Regions from separate parts of the Cupriavidus sp. SK-3 genome, predicted to be linked through region 2. Evidence: predicted binding sites of a transcription regulator. Region 2 holds the regulator's gene; the other holds the start of a gene.
What was found. The regulator NrdR, encoded in region 2, represses ribonucleotide reductase genes. The targets are predictions, from matches to a motif close to CACNANATNTNGTG.
Positions count from the first base shown of each region.

Region 1 (7,460 bases), on a different contig from region 2:
ACCTCGTCAAGGAACAGCGTGCCGCCGTCGGCCGCTTCGAAACGGCCAGGCCTTTCGCCCACCGCGCCCGAGAACGCACCCCTGGCGTGCCCGAACAGCTCGCTCTCGGCCAGCGATTCCGGCAGTGCGGCGCAGTTGACATGGATCAGCGGTTGCGCGCGCCGCCGCGAGAGCCGGTGCAGCCGGTGCGCGAACAACTCCTTGCCCACGCCCGTTTCGCCCAGCAGCAGCACCGGGAGTTCCGAGTCGGCCACCACCGTGAGCTCATGCAGCAGGCGGCCGATCGCCTCGCTCTGGCCAATGATCTCGCCATCGTCCCGGGCGGCGTCGCCTTGCGGGGCTTCGCCGCGCGTCAGCCGCAGCGCGCGGATCTCCGCTTCCAGCCGTGTGGTACGGATCGCCGCCTCGACGACCACCGTCAACTGCCGCAAATCGGCCTGCGCCTCTTCGCCAAAGGTGCCGACCGTCAACGCATCGAGCGTCAGCACGCCCCAGGGCTGGCCTTCCACATGCAGGCTGGTGCCCATGCAGTCGTGCACCGGCAGGGGCTCGCCCACGCGCTCGTCGATCAGCCCGTCGTAGGGGTCGGGCAGCACGCTGTCATGGTGGAAGCAGGTCACGTCGCGCCTGGCCAGGATGGCGGCCAGGCGTGGATGGAGTCCCACCGCGAAGCGCCGCCCGAGGGCATCGCGCACCAGCCCGTCGGTTGCCACTGGCCGCAACTGATCCTCCTCAAGCTGCAGCAGCGCCACGGCGCCGCAGCGGAAGTGGGCACGCAGGCTGCTGACCAGCCGCTGCAGCCGCACTGCCTGCGGCAGGTCGGCGACGAGATCCGTCAGCAATAGATTTTCCATCATGGTCAATTTAACCCTATGGGGTTGTTTTCACCCTTGTTTGATAAGGGTAAATAGTACCCTGAAAAAATTAAGTCTTTGATTTTTTTCGTTAATTTTTCGGGCACGGGTTTCGCTATGTGAGTGATGCACATCTTACACAGGAGAACATCATGAGCATGAGCGAACAATCGCTGGGCCAGCTCGCCCGCCAGATTCCCGGCGCCACCCGGGTATTTCACGATTTCCAGCTCGATTTCTGCTGCGGCGGCAAGCAGACCCTGGGCGAGGCCGCGCAAGCCGCGGGCCTGGATGCGCAGGCCGTCGAGGCAAGCCTGCTGTCGCTACAAGCCCAGGCGCAGCGCGACGGCCGCGACTGGGGCAGCGCGTCCGCGGCCGACCTGATCGCCCACATCCTCGCGCGCTATCACGAGGTGCATCGGCAGCAACTGCCCGAGCTGATCCGCCTGGCGCGCCGGGTGGAGCAGGTGCATGGCGACCGCGAGGATTGCCCGCTTGGCCTGGCGGACCACCTGTGCGTCATGCAGCAGGAGCTGGAGAGCCATATGCAGAAGGAAGAGCAGGTCCTGTTCCCGCTGCTCGCGCGCGAGCTCGGCGGCATGGCGGGCGGCCCCATCACGGTCATGCGCATGGAGCACGACGAGCACGGGCAGGCGCTGCAACGTCTCAGCGAGTTGACCAACGACATCACCTTGCCCCGCGCCGCGTGCAACACCTGGCGCGCGCTGTACCTGGGGCTGCGCACCTTGCGGGAAGACCTGATGGAGCACATCCATCTCGAGAACAACATCCTGTTCGACAACGCCGAGCAAGCCGCCCCGGCCCACGCCTGATCCGATCGCGACAGGCGCACGTATTACAGCGAGACCCATCATGGGACAATACAAAAGACTCTGGTTCACCCTGATCGCCGTCGTGGCGGTCACCTTTTCGCTGCTTGGCTATTACGGCACCGAGGTCTACCGCAAGGCGCCGCCGATTCCGCAGCAAGTCGCGACCGCTGGCGGCAAGGTCTTGTTCAGCAAGGACGATATCCTCGACGGCCAGACCGCATGGCAATCCGTCGGCGGCATGCAACTCGGCTCCATCTGGGGCCACGGTGCCTACCAGGCGCCGGACTGGACAGCCGACTGGCTGCACCGCGAGCTGACCGCCTGGCTCGACCTGGCGGCGCGGGATACCTACGGCCGCACCTATGCCGTGCTCGACTGGCCGACACAGGCCGCGCTGCGCGAGCAGCTCCGCGCCGAGTACCGTGGCAACCGCGTTGACCCGGACAGTGGCGTGCTCACCGTCTCCGCGCGGCGCGCACAGGCCATCGCCGACACCGGCGCCTACTACGCGCGGCTATTCTCCGACGCACCGGAACTGCGCAAGAGCCGCGAAAGCTTCGCCATGAAGGAGAACACGCTGCCCAGCGCCGAACGCCGCGCCAAGCTGACGCACTTCTTCTTCTGGACCGCATGGGCCGCCGCCACCGAGCGTCCCGGCCTGAGCGCCACCTACACCAACAACTGGCCGCACGAGCCGCTGATCGGCAACCAGCCCACTAGCGAGAACATCATCTGGTCCATCGCCAGCGTGGTGGTCCTGCTGGCCGGTGTCGGCTTCCTGGTATGGGCCTGGGCATTCCTGCGCGGGCATGAAGAGGCGCCGCCCGCCGTGGCCGCGCGCGACCCGCTCACGACGTTCGCGCTCACGCCGTCGCAACGCGCCCTGGGCAAGTACCTGTTCCTGGTGGTGGCGCTGTTCGTGTTCCAGGTGCTGATCGGCGGCGTGACGGCCCACTACACGGTGGAGGGGCAGAGTTTCTACGGCATCGAGCTGTCGAGGTGGTTCCCGTACACGCTGATGCGCACCTGGCACATCCAGAGCGCGCTGTTCTGGATCGCTACCGGCTTTCTGGCTGCCGGCCTGTTCCTGGCGCCGCTCATCAACGGCGGCAAGGACCCGAAGTACCAGAAGCTTGGCGTGGACGTGCTGTTCTGGGCCCTGGTGGTGGTCGTGGTGGGTTCGTTCACCGGCAACTACCTGGCGATCGCGCAACTCATGCCCGAGAACCTCAACTTCTGGCTGGGGCACCAGGGCTACGAGTATGTCGACCTGGGCCGGCTGTGGCAGATCGGCAAGTTCGCCGGCATCCTGTTCTGGCTGGTGTTGATGCTGCGCGCCATCGCGCCGGCGCTGCGCACGCCGGGCGGCGACAAGAACCTGCTGGCCTTGCTGACATCCTCGGTGGTGGCCATCGGCCTGTTCTACGGCGCCGGCCTGTTCTACGGCGAGCGCACCAACCTGTCGGTGATGGAGTACTGGCGCTGGTGGGTCGTGCACCTGTGGGTCGAGGGCTTCTTTGAAGTGTTCGCCACCACGGCGCTGGCCTTTATCTTCTCCACGCTTGGCCTGGTGTCGCGGCCGATGGCCACGGCGGCCAGCCTGGCCTCGGCGTCGCTGTTCATGCTGGGCGGCCTGCCTGGCACCTTCCACCATCTCTACTTCGCCGGCACCACGACGCCGGTGATGGCGGTGGGCGCCAGCTTCAGCGCGCTCGAAGTGGTGCCGCTGATCGTGCTGGGCCATGAAGCCTGGGAGAACTGGCGCCTGAAGGACCGCGCACCCTGGATGGCCAACCTGAAGTGGCCGCTGATGTGCTTCGTCGCCGTGGCGTTCTGGAACATGCTGGGCGCCGGCGTATTCGGCTTCATGATCAACCCGCCGATCTCGCTGTACTACGTGCAGGGCCTGAATACCACGCCGGTGCATGCCCATGCCGCGCTGTTCGGGGTCTACGGCTTCCTGGCGCTGGGCTTCACGCTGCTGGTGCTGCGCTACATACGGCCTGCCTGCGCGCTGAACCAGGGCTTGATGAAGACGGCGTTCTGGGGGCTCAACGCGGGCCTGGTCCTGATGATGGGCACCAGCCTGCTGCCCATCGGCATCATCCAGTTCCACGCCAGCGTCAGCCAGGGGCTGTGGTATGCGCGCAGCGAGGCCTTCATGCAGCAGCCCATCCTGCAGACGCTGCGCTGGGTGCGCACCTTCGGCGACGTGGTGTTTATCGTCGGCGCGCTCTCGATGGCGCTGCAAGTGGTACTGGGCCTGCTCGGCAAGGCACCGGCGCAGACCGCGCCGGAAGGGCGCCTGAACGCGGCGCAACGTTAAGCCCATTCACATACGCAAAGTAAGTAGCGGGTTGCGGCGGCCCTGTCGAGGCGACCCGCCCTGGTTGAAATAACAGCCGCCCGGGCACCCGGCCCAGCGGCTGTTTTTGCGTTCATGGGCTGGTACGCAGACACCCGGCCATCCATCGATAGGCAAACAGCTTGCCGTCCGCGCCTGACAGCTTCCGACATGTCATACGCTTGTCCGTCGTCAATCTACATATAGTGTTTGGGCGGTACGCTCTATCCCACATCTAGTGTGAATGCTGTTGGGAGAATATATGGAGCACTGTACTGAAACCGTCGTTGCCAGCCTGCCGAGTGAGGTCATCAAACGCAATGGCGAAAAGACGGCATTCGCCATCGAGCGGATCCAGTCCGCGTTGCGCCGCGCCGGCGTGGCAGCCGGCGAGTTCAACGATGCGCAGGCAGCCAGCCTCGCCGAGCAGGTGGCCAGGGTCCTGGCATACCGCTTCCATGACCAGACGCCAGGCGTCGAGCAGATCCAGGATGTGGCCGAGCAGGTCCTGATCGCCGCCAACTACTGGAACACCGCGCGTGCGTTCATTGCCTACCGCGGCCAGCACGCCAGGCTGCGCCAGGATCGCAAGGCACTGGTCGACGTGGAAGCCTCGATCAATGAGTACCTGAGCAAGGCTGACTGGCGGGTGAATGCCAATGCCAACCAGGGCTATTCGCTTGGCGGGCTGATCCTGAACGTGGCGGGCAAGGTCACCGCCAATTACTGGCTGTCCCATGTCTACGCGCCGGAAATCGGCGAGGCCCACCGCAACGGCGATATCCATATCCACGATCTCGACATGCTCAGCGGCTACTGTGCCGGCTGGTCGCTGCGCACGCTGCTGCATGAGGGATTCAACGGCGTGCCGGGCAAGGTGGAAGCGGGGCCGCCCAAGCGCATGTCCTCCGCCGTGGGGCAGATCGTCAATTTTCTCGGCACGCTCCAGAACGAATGGGCCGGCGCGCAGGCGTTCTCGTCGTTCGATACCTATATGGCGCCATTCGTGCGCAAGGACACCATGTCCTATGCCCAGGTGCGGCAGTGCATCCAGGAGCTGATCTACAACCTGAACGTGCCGTCGCGCTGGGGCACGCAAACGCCCTTTACCAACCTGACTTTCGACTGGACCTGTCCCGAAGACCTGCGCGAACAGGTGCCGGTGATCGGCGGGCAGGAAATGCCGTTCGCCTATGGCGAGCTGCAGGAAGAGATGGACCTGATCAACCGCGCCTATATCGAGGTGATGACGGCAGGCGATGCCAAGGGCAGGGTGTTCACCTTTCCCATCCCGACCTACAACATCACGCGCGATTTTCCGTGGGAATCGGAGAATGCCACGCGGCTGTTCGAGATGACGGCCAGGTACGGGCTGCCGTACTTCCAGAATTTCATCAACTCGGAGCTGGAGCCGAATATGGTGCGCTCCATGTGTTGCCGGCTCCAGCTCGACCTGCGCGAACTGCTCAAGCGCGGCAACGGTTTGTTCGGCAGTGCCGAGCAGACCGGCAGCGTGGGCGTGGTCACCGTCAATTGCGCACGCCTGGGCTACCTGCATGCCGGCGATGAAGCGGCGCTGCTGCGCGCGCTGGACCGCCTGCTTGAATTGGGCAAACAGAGCCTGGAGAACAAGCGCAAGCTGATCCAGCGCCTGATGGACCAGGGCCTGTTCCCCTATTCGAAGCGCTACCTCGGCACCTTGCGCAATCATTTCTCGACGTTGGGCGTGAACGGCATCAACGAGATGATTCGCAACTTCACCGCTGACCGGCACGACATCACGTCGGAGTGGGGCCATGCCTTCGCGCTGCGCTTGCTGGAACACGTGCGCGAGCGCATCGTGGCCTTCCAGCAGGAAACCGGCCACCTCTACAACCTCGAAGCCACGCCGGCCGAGGGTGCGACATACCGCTTTGCCCGCGAAGACCGCAAGCGCTGGCCGGAGATCCGCCAGGCCGGCACGGCGGCGCAGCCCTATTACACAAACTCCTCGCAGTTGCCGGTCGGCTGGACCGACGACCCCTTCGAAGCGCTGGCGCGGCAGCAGACCTTGCAGTCCAGGTACACCGGCGGCACGGTGCTGCATCTGTATATGGGCGAGCGCCTGTCCAGCGGCGAGGCCTGCCGCGAGCTGGTGCGGCGCGCGCTGACACGCTTCCGCCTGCCGTACATCACGGTGACGCCGACCTTCTCGATCTGCCCGACGCACGGCTACCTCGCCGGCGAGCATCCGTTCTGCCCGCGCTGCGACGAGGAGATCCTCGCGCGCAAGCGGGAACAGATCGCCGCCTGACCCGGCTCAACCGTTCTTCTCGTTCCTTTGTGTTTTTCTGTTGTTTCAACCCACTCTCAAGACGGAGCAAACCTGATGACTCACCAATTTCAATCCTCGCCATCCATGCAATCCCAGCCTCGCGACGCCGTGCTGCGCGACGAGGAGCGCCAGCCCTGCGAGGTCTGGACCCGGGTGATGGGCTACCACCGGCCGGTTTCCAGCTTCAATACCGGCAAGCAGGGCGAGCACCGCGAGCGCCGCTTCTTCGCGCAGCCCCATGCCGTTGCCTGCTGACGCTTGCGCGGTGGCCAGGCGCCGGCACGACGCGGCCACGTTGCCCACGTTGCCCACGTTGCGTATTGGCGGCATGACGGCGCTGACCACGATCGACTTCCCCGGGCGCCTGGCCGCCGTCCTGTTCTGCCAGGGCTGTCCCTGGCGGTGCGGCTACTGCCACAACCAGGACTTGCTGGATGCCAGCGCGCCACCCGCCATCGCCTGGGCGGACGTGCAGGCCTTCCTGCAGGCGCGGCGGGGCCTCCTCGACGGCGTGGTGTTTTCCGGGGGCGAGCCAACCCTGCAGGCGGGACTGCCCGGTGCCATCGAGGCCGTGCGGGCCGGGGGCTTCGAGGTCGCGCTGCACACCGCCGGCATGTACCCCGATCGCCTGGCCGCCATCCTGCCCCGGCTGGACTGGATCGGCCTGGACCTCAAGGCACCGCTGCATCGCTATGACAGCGTGACGCGGGTGCCGGGCAGCGGGGAGCGGGCGTGGGAATCGCTGCACCGGTGGCTTGCCAGCGGCGTGGCGGGCGAGTGCCGCACCACCTGGCACGCCGGCCTGTTCGATATCGCGGAGCTGCATGTGCTGGCCGAGGGCATCGCAGCGCTTGGCGTAACGCACTGGGCGCTGCAGGAGAGCCGCGGCAGCGGCGCGAGCGCATCGCTTGGCCGCGGCGATGTCGACAGGCTGGCATCGCACTTCAACCGTTTCACGCTGCGCAAGGCCTGACGGAAGCGCCGGCCTTGCGCAAGGTCAATCGATCGCAGTACGGGCCACGCAGAAGACGCGGCCCGTACTACGATGAAAGCTGCGTAACAGGAATAACAGCTATAACAGCAATAGCAGGAATTCGACAAGGAGAGAAGCATGC
Region 1 is NZ_JFJV02000060.1:72,941-80,400, reverse strand. It holds gene norR (nitric oxide reductase transcriptional regulator NorR) at 1-857, opposite strand, end outside; gene ytfE (iron-sulfur cluster repair protein YtfE) at 1,007-1,687, shown strand; gene CF70_RS06860 (nitric-oxide reductase large subunit) at 1,728-4,013, shown strand; gene CF70_RS06855 (ribonucleoside triphosphate reductase) at 4,294-6,324, shown strand; gene nrdD (anaerobic ribonucleoside-triphosphate reductase) at 6,400-6,600, shown strand; gene CF70_RS06845 (anaerobic ribonucleoside-triphosphate reductase activating protein) at 6,674-7,318, shown strand; gene CF70_RS06840 (metal-sulfur cluster assembly factor) at 7,457-7,460, shown strand, end outside.
Region 1: CF70_RS06855 (ribonucleoside triphosphate reductase) is a predicted target of NrdR. The motif match lies at 4,227-4,240, and genes of this name have one in related genera.

Region 2 (7,460 bases):
TGCCAGGCGTGGTCCCCGTGTTGCAGCCGGCGACGAATGGCAACAGGTTGGGATTGCTGCCAGAGAACAGGGCGGAGCGGCTGTTGACGGCAACGACACCCTGGATGTCCATCTCGGCATCCTGTAGCGCCATTTCGGCGGCTTGCACCGCAAGGTCGCGGTCGCGCTGGTTGGATGCCATGCGTTTGCTGTTGATCGCCAGTCGTGCGCCGGCCACGGCCATGATGCTGAGCACCAGGAGCATGACCAGGGCCGTGATCAGGACGACGCCGCGCTGGGCGGCTGGCTTGAGAGGGGCACTCATGATGGGGAGCAAGTGCGGCAAGTTGCGACGTTGCGCAGTTGCACGGTGACCGAGTACTGGCGGCGCAAGCGCTGTAGCTGCGTGGTCGGCTTGTAGGTCGCGTCGTTGACGGTGCTGTCGCCGCCATAGAGCGTGCCGAAGAGCTGGAAAGTGGGAACCTCCGGCGCCGGGCCGGTCACGGTGTCGCCGGCCAGTACCAGGGCAATTTTCAGCGACACCACGGTTTGCCATTTGGTGGCCAGGGCCAGCACATCCGTGGCAGGCAGGTAGCGGTCCGGGATGTAGTCATTGTTGGTGTCGACCCCGTACAGCACCTGGAACACCTCGACACCGGAAATGATTGGCACGGAGGTGATCGCGGTGTTCGAGATTTCCTTGTTGGATGCATCGCGAGCGCGATAGCCGCACATCAGTTGCGGGTTGCCGCTTGGATCCTTGGGGTCTGGCGCCACGAAGAAGCGAGCGAAGCCACGCGCAAGGTCCGCGTCCTCCCATGCCTGTGGCTCCGCCACGCCATTGCCGGAACAATCGATCATGCTGTTGTCGGCCACGGTGCGATCCGACGGCGTGCCCGAACCGAAAAAGCGCACCTGCAGCACGTCGCTCTTGTTCACGGGGTTGGTGGTGCCCGGCAGGCACGACAGGTTGAGGCTCGCGTCCTGGCCCGGGCTGGCGCAGTTGTCGACGCCGCTGATCGTGGGTGACAACGCGACGGTGGTCGGCATGATCCCGCCAGGCGCCTGGGCGATGGGCCCGCTTGCCGGGTTTGTTGCCGGCGCGCTGTTGCCGGCGTAGTTGGTCCATGCGGACTGCCGCACGATGCGGACGATGGTGTCCAGGGCAAAACGGCCCTTCTCGTCGAGCGCGGTGGTGTCGTCGATGGTGCTGTAGTTGGTGCGGGTGCCCATGTATATGGCGGTCGCTGCCAGTGTCAGCAACAGGCCGAGGACCATCGCGACCATCAGTTCAACCAGCGACACGCCCGACTGGGCATGCCGGTACGGCTTGCGGCGCGTACGCATCAGTTCACCGTCCCGGGCGTGGCGACGATGACGATCTGCGGTCGCGTGTTCATGTCGGCGAGATCGGCGCCGGTCCCCAGCGTCTTGGTGCTCAGGCGCGATATCCACCCGATCTTGATGACGATCGGCGCATCGTCGACACGGCCGCTTGCAGCGGCCGTGCAGCCCCAGGAAAAGCCGGACGTCTGGTTATAGGCAACGGTATCGCGGCAGATCACCGCCCGGCCGCCGGGCAGGGCGGCGGCTACCCGGTTCCACCACTCGATCACATCGAAGCGGGCTGTGTCCTGCGCGCAGGAGAGCAGCGTGCTGGCGCAGGCCGTCGTATAGGGATTACGCGTCAGCGCGGGCAGCTGGCTGGTCTGGGTGTCGATGAAATACAGGTTGGGCGCGAGGGCCTCGGCGGCCGCGCCCACGCCGGAGACGGCAGTGTTCGCACGCATGCGTTCGGCCATTTCGGTGGCCAACTGCATGGCAACGGTATCGTAGGAGGCTTGCTGGGAAAAACGCGAGGAATTGAGGAGCAGGCCGGCGACCCCGAGCACGCCAATCGCCAATACGACCATTGCCACCAATGCTTCGAGCATGGCAAAGCCGGCCGTCCCCCGACAGCTTGACTGACCCATTCTGACCCTCGTCCGAAAAGACTACGTTCTTTTGGCTTCGTTCTATTGTTTTGTCACTACTACCCAGGCGGAAGTATAGATATAGGAGTGAAGCCTAGGGCACAGTTTGGAAAGAATTAAACAACGTTCCCGTTACTTTTTCTACTGCTTTCGTGGGGTAGACGTTGAAAACTCATCCAGCATGTCGCGGAATTCCGACACGTCTTCAAAGCTCCGGTACACCGAGGCAAAGCGGATGTAGGCGATCTTGTCGAGCCGGCGCAGCTCCCGCATGACCAGTTCCCCGACCTGGCTACTGGGGATTTCCTTCTCGCCGAGCGCGAGCAGCTTTTCTTCGATGCGGGTGATGGAGGCGTCGATGGCTTCGGCGGAGACCGGGCGCTTGCGCAGCGCCAGGCGCATCGAGTCCTTCAGCTTGTCGCGGGTGTAGTCCGCGCGGGAGCCGTTTTTCTTGACGATGGCGGGGAAGAACAGCTCGATCCGCTCATAGGTGGTGAAGCGGCGGTCGCAGGATTCGCAGCGGCGGCGACGGCGGACTGTATCGCCTTCTTCGGACATGCGCGTGTCCAGGACCTGGGTATTGGAATGAGCGCAAAAGGGGCATTTCATGCCTGACCACCTCGAAGTTTGAACCGGGGCGCGTGCTGCGCGAGCAGCGTCTTTTCATTCTGTGTCGCGCTGGGCTGGGTTGGCAAGGCCCGCCGGCAGCGCTGGCGCGCCGCGGCGGACTGCCGGCCACCCGCGCGTGGGCGGGTGGCGCAGGGGGATCAGCCGTAGACCGGGAAACGCTTGGTCAGGGCTGCCACTTGCTCGCGCACGCTGGCGATATTGGCCAGGTCGTGCGGATTCTCAAGCACGTCGGCGACCAGGTTGGCCACCACGCGGGCTTCGTCTTCCTTGAAGCCACGGGTGGTCATGGCCGGCGAGCCCAGGCGGATACCCGAGGTGACGAAGGGCTTTTCCGGGTCGTTGGGGATGGCGTTCTTGTTGACGGTGATGTGCGCTTCGCCCAGGACCTTTTCGGCTTCCTTGCCGGTGATCTGCATGGCGCGCAGGTCGACCAGCATCACGTGGCTCTCGGTGCGGCCCGAGACGATGCGCAGGCCGCGTTCGGTCAGGGTTTCGGCCATGACGCGGGCGTTCTTGACCACTTGCTGCTGGTAGGTCTTGAACTCGGGCGACAGGGCTTCCTTGAAGGCCACGGCCTTGCCGGCAATCACATGCATCAGGGGGCCGCCCTGGATGCCGGGGAAGATGGCCGAGTTGATGGCCTTCTCATGCTCGGCCTTCATCAGGATCACGCCACCGCGCGGGCCGCGCAGGCTCTTGTGGGTGGTGGTGGTGACAAAGTCGGCGTGCGGAACCGGGTTCGGGTACTCGCCGGCGGCGATCAGGCCGGCGTAGTGGGCCATGTCGACCATGAACAGGGCGCCGATCGATTTGGCAACCTTGGCGATGCGTTCGAAGTCGATGCGCAGGGCGAAGGCCGAGGCGCCGGCGATGATCAGCTTGGGCTTCTTTTCCTGTGCCAGCTTTTCCAGCGCAACGTAGTCGATGTCTTCGTTGGCGTCCAGGCCGTAGCTCACCACGTTGAACCACTTGCCGCTCATGTTGAGCGCCATGCCGTGGGTCAGGTGGCCGCCTTCGGCCAGGCTCATGCCCATGATGGTGTCGCCCGGCTTCAGGGTGGCGAAAAACACGCCCTGGTTGGCCTGCGAGCCGGAGTTGGGCTGCACATTGGCGGCTTCGGCGCCGAACAGTTGCTTGACGCGGTCGATGGCGAGCTGCTCGACGACGTCGACGTACTCGCAGCCACCGTAGTAGCGCTTGCCGGGATAGCCTTCAGCGTACTTGTTGGTCAGTTGCGAACCCTGGGCGGCCATCACGGCCGGCGAGGTGTAGTTTTCCGAGGCGATCAGCTCGATGTGCTCTTCCTGGCGCTGGTCTTCCTTCTGGATAGCGGCAAAAATCTCGGGGTCGATCTGGTCGATCGTATAGCGGCTGCGTTCGAACATGGCGAAAACTCGTCTGAAAAAAGGAGATCCGAATCGGCTTCGGGGTAGGGCGCGCGGGGAAGGCACATGCGACCAGCGCCGGAAAGCGTGGCTAGTCCGGCGCAGGGCGCACCCTGCTTCCCATTCGCTGCCCAGGCGAGCGGCAGGCGCTTGATACATCGCGCCAGAGAAACTTGCGCTTCCTCGTGGTAGTGCCCACTGACTTCGCCAGTCGCGCAAGATGGAATGGTTGGCGGCAGTTTAACGCGAGGCGCTGGCTCGCTGCAAGACGGCGGAGAGGGCTCGCCGCCCGAAAGTCAACGGCTAGTCTGTCAGGTAATGTAATTGTTGTAATGTCGGGCGAGGGTATACACCGGGTCGGGCCGGCTGTCCGTTACAATCGCGGCCATGAGCAACAATGTGTGGGCCTTGCGGGTGTACTGGGAAGACACCGACGCAGGCGGCGTGGTGTTCTACGCCAATTACCTGAAGTTCTTCGAGCGCGCCCGGACCGAGTGGCTGCGCTCGCTTGGCGTCGAACAGCAAGCGCTGGCCGATGAGACCGGTGTCGTCTTCATCGTCAGAAGCACGGCGGTGGACTACAATGCCCCCGCCCGTCTGGACGACATGCTTGAGATCCGGACCCGGATTGAACGGGTTGGTCCAGCGTCTGTCCAATTCGCCCAGGAAGCCTGGCGTGGTGAGCAATTGCTGGCTACCGGCGCCATCCGGGTCGGATGTGTCGATCGCACCACATTTCGCCCGACGCCCATTCCCGCTCCCGTCCTAGCAACCATCAAGACCGCTCGATGAATCCCGTGACCGTCACGCAAGACCTGTCGATCATTTCGCTGGTGCTGCACGCCAGTGTGCTGGCGCAGGCCGTCATGGCCCTGCTGCTGGTGATGTCCCTGTTTTCGTGGACATATATCTTCCGCAAGCATTTCTCGCTGCGCTCGGCGCGCACCCAGACCGAGGGCTTCGAGCGCGACTTCTGGGCTGGCGGCGACCTGCAGGCGCTGTACCAGAGCGCGGCCAACAATCGCCACAGCACGGGCGCGCTGGAACGGATCTTCGAGTCCGGCATGGGCGAGTACCTGAAGGCGCGTGAACGCAACCATGACGCCGGGGCGCTGCTCGACGCAGCCCGGCGCGCCATGCGCGCGGCCTACCAGCGCGAGATGGATGTGATGGAGTCGCATCTTCCATTCCTGGCCTCGGTGGGCTCTGTCAGTCCTTATATCGGCCTGTTCGGCACGGTGTGGGGCATCATGAACGCCTTCCGCGGATTGTCCAACGTGCAGCAGGCAACGCTTGCCGCGGTTGCGCCCGGCATTGCCGAGGCGCTGGTCGCCACCGCCATCGGTCTGTTCGCGGCGATTCCTGCCGTGATCGCGTACAACCGCTACGCCACCGAGGTGGATCGCCTGGCCATCCGTTTCGAGAGCTTCATGGAAGAGTTCCTGAATATCCTGCAACGGCAGACCCGCTAAAGCGCCGAAACCACCAACGTCATCGGTCAAGGAGATACCTGCAATGGCAGCGATACAGCGCCGCGGCGGCTCGCGCCGCCGGGCCAGCGCCGACATCAATGTCGTGCCTTACATCGACGTGATGCTGGTGCTGCTCGTCATTTTCATGGTGGCCGCACCGATCGTGAACCCTGCCGTGGTCGATCTGCCCAGCGTGGCCAATGCCACGCAGCAGCAGAAAGCGCCGCCCATCGTCGTTACCGTGCATGAAGACGGCGCGCTCACCGCGCGCGGCAAGGATGGCGCCGGCAATGCCTTCGAGCGCAAGCTCGACAAGCAGGGCCTGATCGATTTCGTGCACCAGCGCCAGAACGAGAATCCCGATCAGCCGGTGGTGATTGCTGCCGACCGCTCGGTCAAGTACGAGGCCGTGCTCGACGTGATGTCGGTGCTAAAGGCCGATGGCGTGAAGCGCGTCGGCCTGATGGTCAAGCCCAAGTAAGCACCGCCGCCCGCCATGAAGACCGCCGCCTATCCTTACCAGCCGGCCCCGGAGCGGGGAACCCTGCGTTCCTTCCTGCTCGCGGTTTTCATGCACCTGCTGCTTGGCATCGTGCTGTATTTTGGCGTGCACTGGCAGAGCAGCACGCCCGTCGGCGCCGAAGCCGAACTCTGGGACGAGATCCCGGCGACCCCCGCGCCGACGCCGCTTCCCGCTCCGCTGCCCGCACCTGTGGAGGTCGAGCAGGCGCGCCCCGCGCCGCCCGCGCCGGCAGTGAAGTCGCGCGCCGAAGAGGACGCCGAGATCGCCCTCCAGCAGCAAAAGCGCCGCCAGGCCGAAGCCGCCGCCCGCGAGGAGGCGCGCAAGCAGGCCGACCTGCGCGCACGCCAGGAAACCGAGCGCCAGGAGGCGGCCCGCAAGGAAGCCCAGCATAAGGAAGACCTGCGCCGCGAAGAACAACGCCGCGAGGAGCAGAAGAAGGAAGATCAGAAGAAGGAGGCCCAGCGCAAGGACGATGCGCGCAAGCAGGCCGCCATCCAGCACGATCAACAGCGCAAGGAGCAGGCTGAGCGCGAGCGCAAGGAAGCCGAAGCGAAGGCCCGCGCCGATGCCAAGGCCCGGGCCGAGGCCGATGCCAGGGCGCGCGCCGAGGCGGACGCCAAGGCGAAGGCGAATGCCGATGCCAAGGCGGCCGCCACCGCCAAGGCAAACGCGGAAGCCAAGGCCGCCGCCAACGCGAAGGCCAAGGCGGATGCCGATGCCAAGGCCAAGCGCGACGCCGCCGCCAATGCCCAGCGCCATGGCGAACTGGCACGCCTGCAGGCCCTGGCCGGTGGCTCGGGTACCGCCGGTGGCGCCGGCGGCGTCGGCAGCAGCGCGGGCAGCGGCGCCGGCTCGGGCGGCAAGGCTTCGCCCGGCTACCCGGACCGGGTGCGTCGCCGCGTCAAGCCGAATATCGTATTTACTGAAAACGTGCCCGGCAATCCGGCCGCGGTGGTGTCCGTCCAGCTCGCGCCGGATGGCTCCCTGATGTCGTCGCGGCTGGCGAAGTCCAGCGGCAATGCCGCCTGGGACAGCGCGGTGCTGCGCGCCGTCGAGCGCTCGGACCCGCTTCCCCGCGACGAGAATGGCAAGGCGCCGGCCAGCCTTACCATCACGTTCAAGCCGAACGACTAAGGCGAGGGGCGTGGCGATAGCGATGGCACGGGTGTTTTCGAATTGCAACAGATTGCAACCTGCGTCGAAGCCGGGCTATCCCGGCGCTAGGATGACAGGTTGCCTGACGCAGCCGGCAAATGTGCCCGGTGCACGCGATACGGGCATGCGACATGCTTGCCCGTACCACGGCTTCCAGTTTGCCGGCCGCGCTCGATGAATATTGATCTCGACTGAGGAGCAGCATGCGAAAGCTTTGGGCCCCCCTTTGGCTAGCCGCACGGCGGCACAACACCCCCGCGCACGTCCTGTTTGCCTGGCTGGCCGTGGCGCTGGCCTTTTCGGCCGGCAGCGCACAGGCGCAACTGAATGTTGAAATCACCGG
Region 2 is NZ_JFJV02000102.1:137,821-145,280, forward strand. It holds gene CF70_RS10635 (pilus assembly PilX family protein) at 1-304, opposite strand, end outside; gene CF70_RS10640 (PilW family protein) at 301-1,326, opposite strand; gene pilV (type IV pilus modification protein PilV) at 1,326-1,913, opposite strand; gene nrdR (transcriptional regulator NrdR) at 2,094-2,561, opposite strand; gene glyA (serine hydroxymethyltransferase) at 2,720-3,967, opposite strand; ZMP/ZTP riboswitch at 4,090-4,192, opposite strand; gene ybgC (tol-pal system-associated acyl-CoA thioesterase) at 4,355-4,759, shown strand; gene tolQ (protein TolQ) at 4,756-5,439, shown strand; gene tolR (protein TolR) at 5,483-5,920, shown strand; gene tolA (cell envelope integrity protein TolA) at 5,936-7,096, shown strand; gene tolB (Tol-Pal system beta propeller repeat protein TolB) at 7,321-7,460, shown strand, end outside.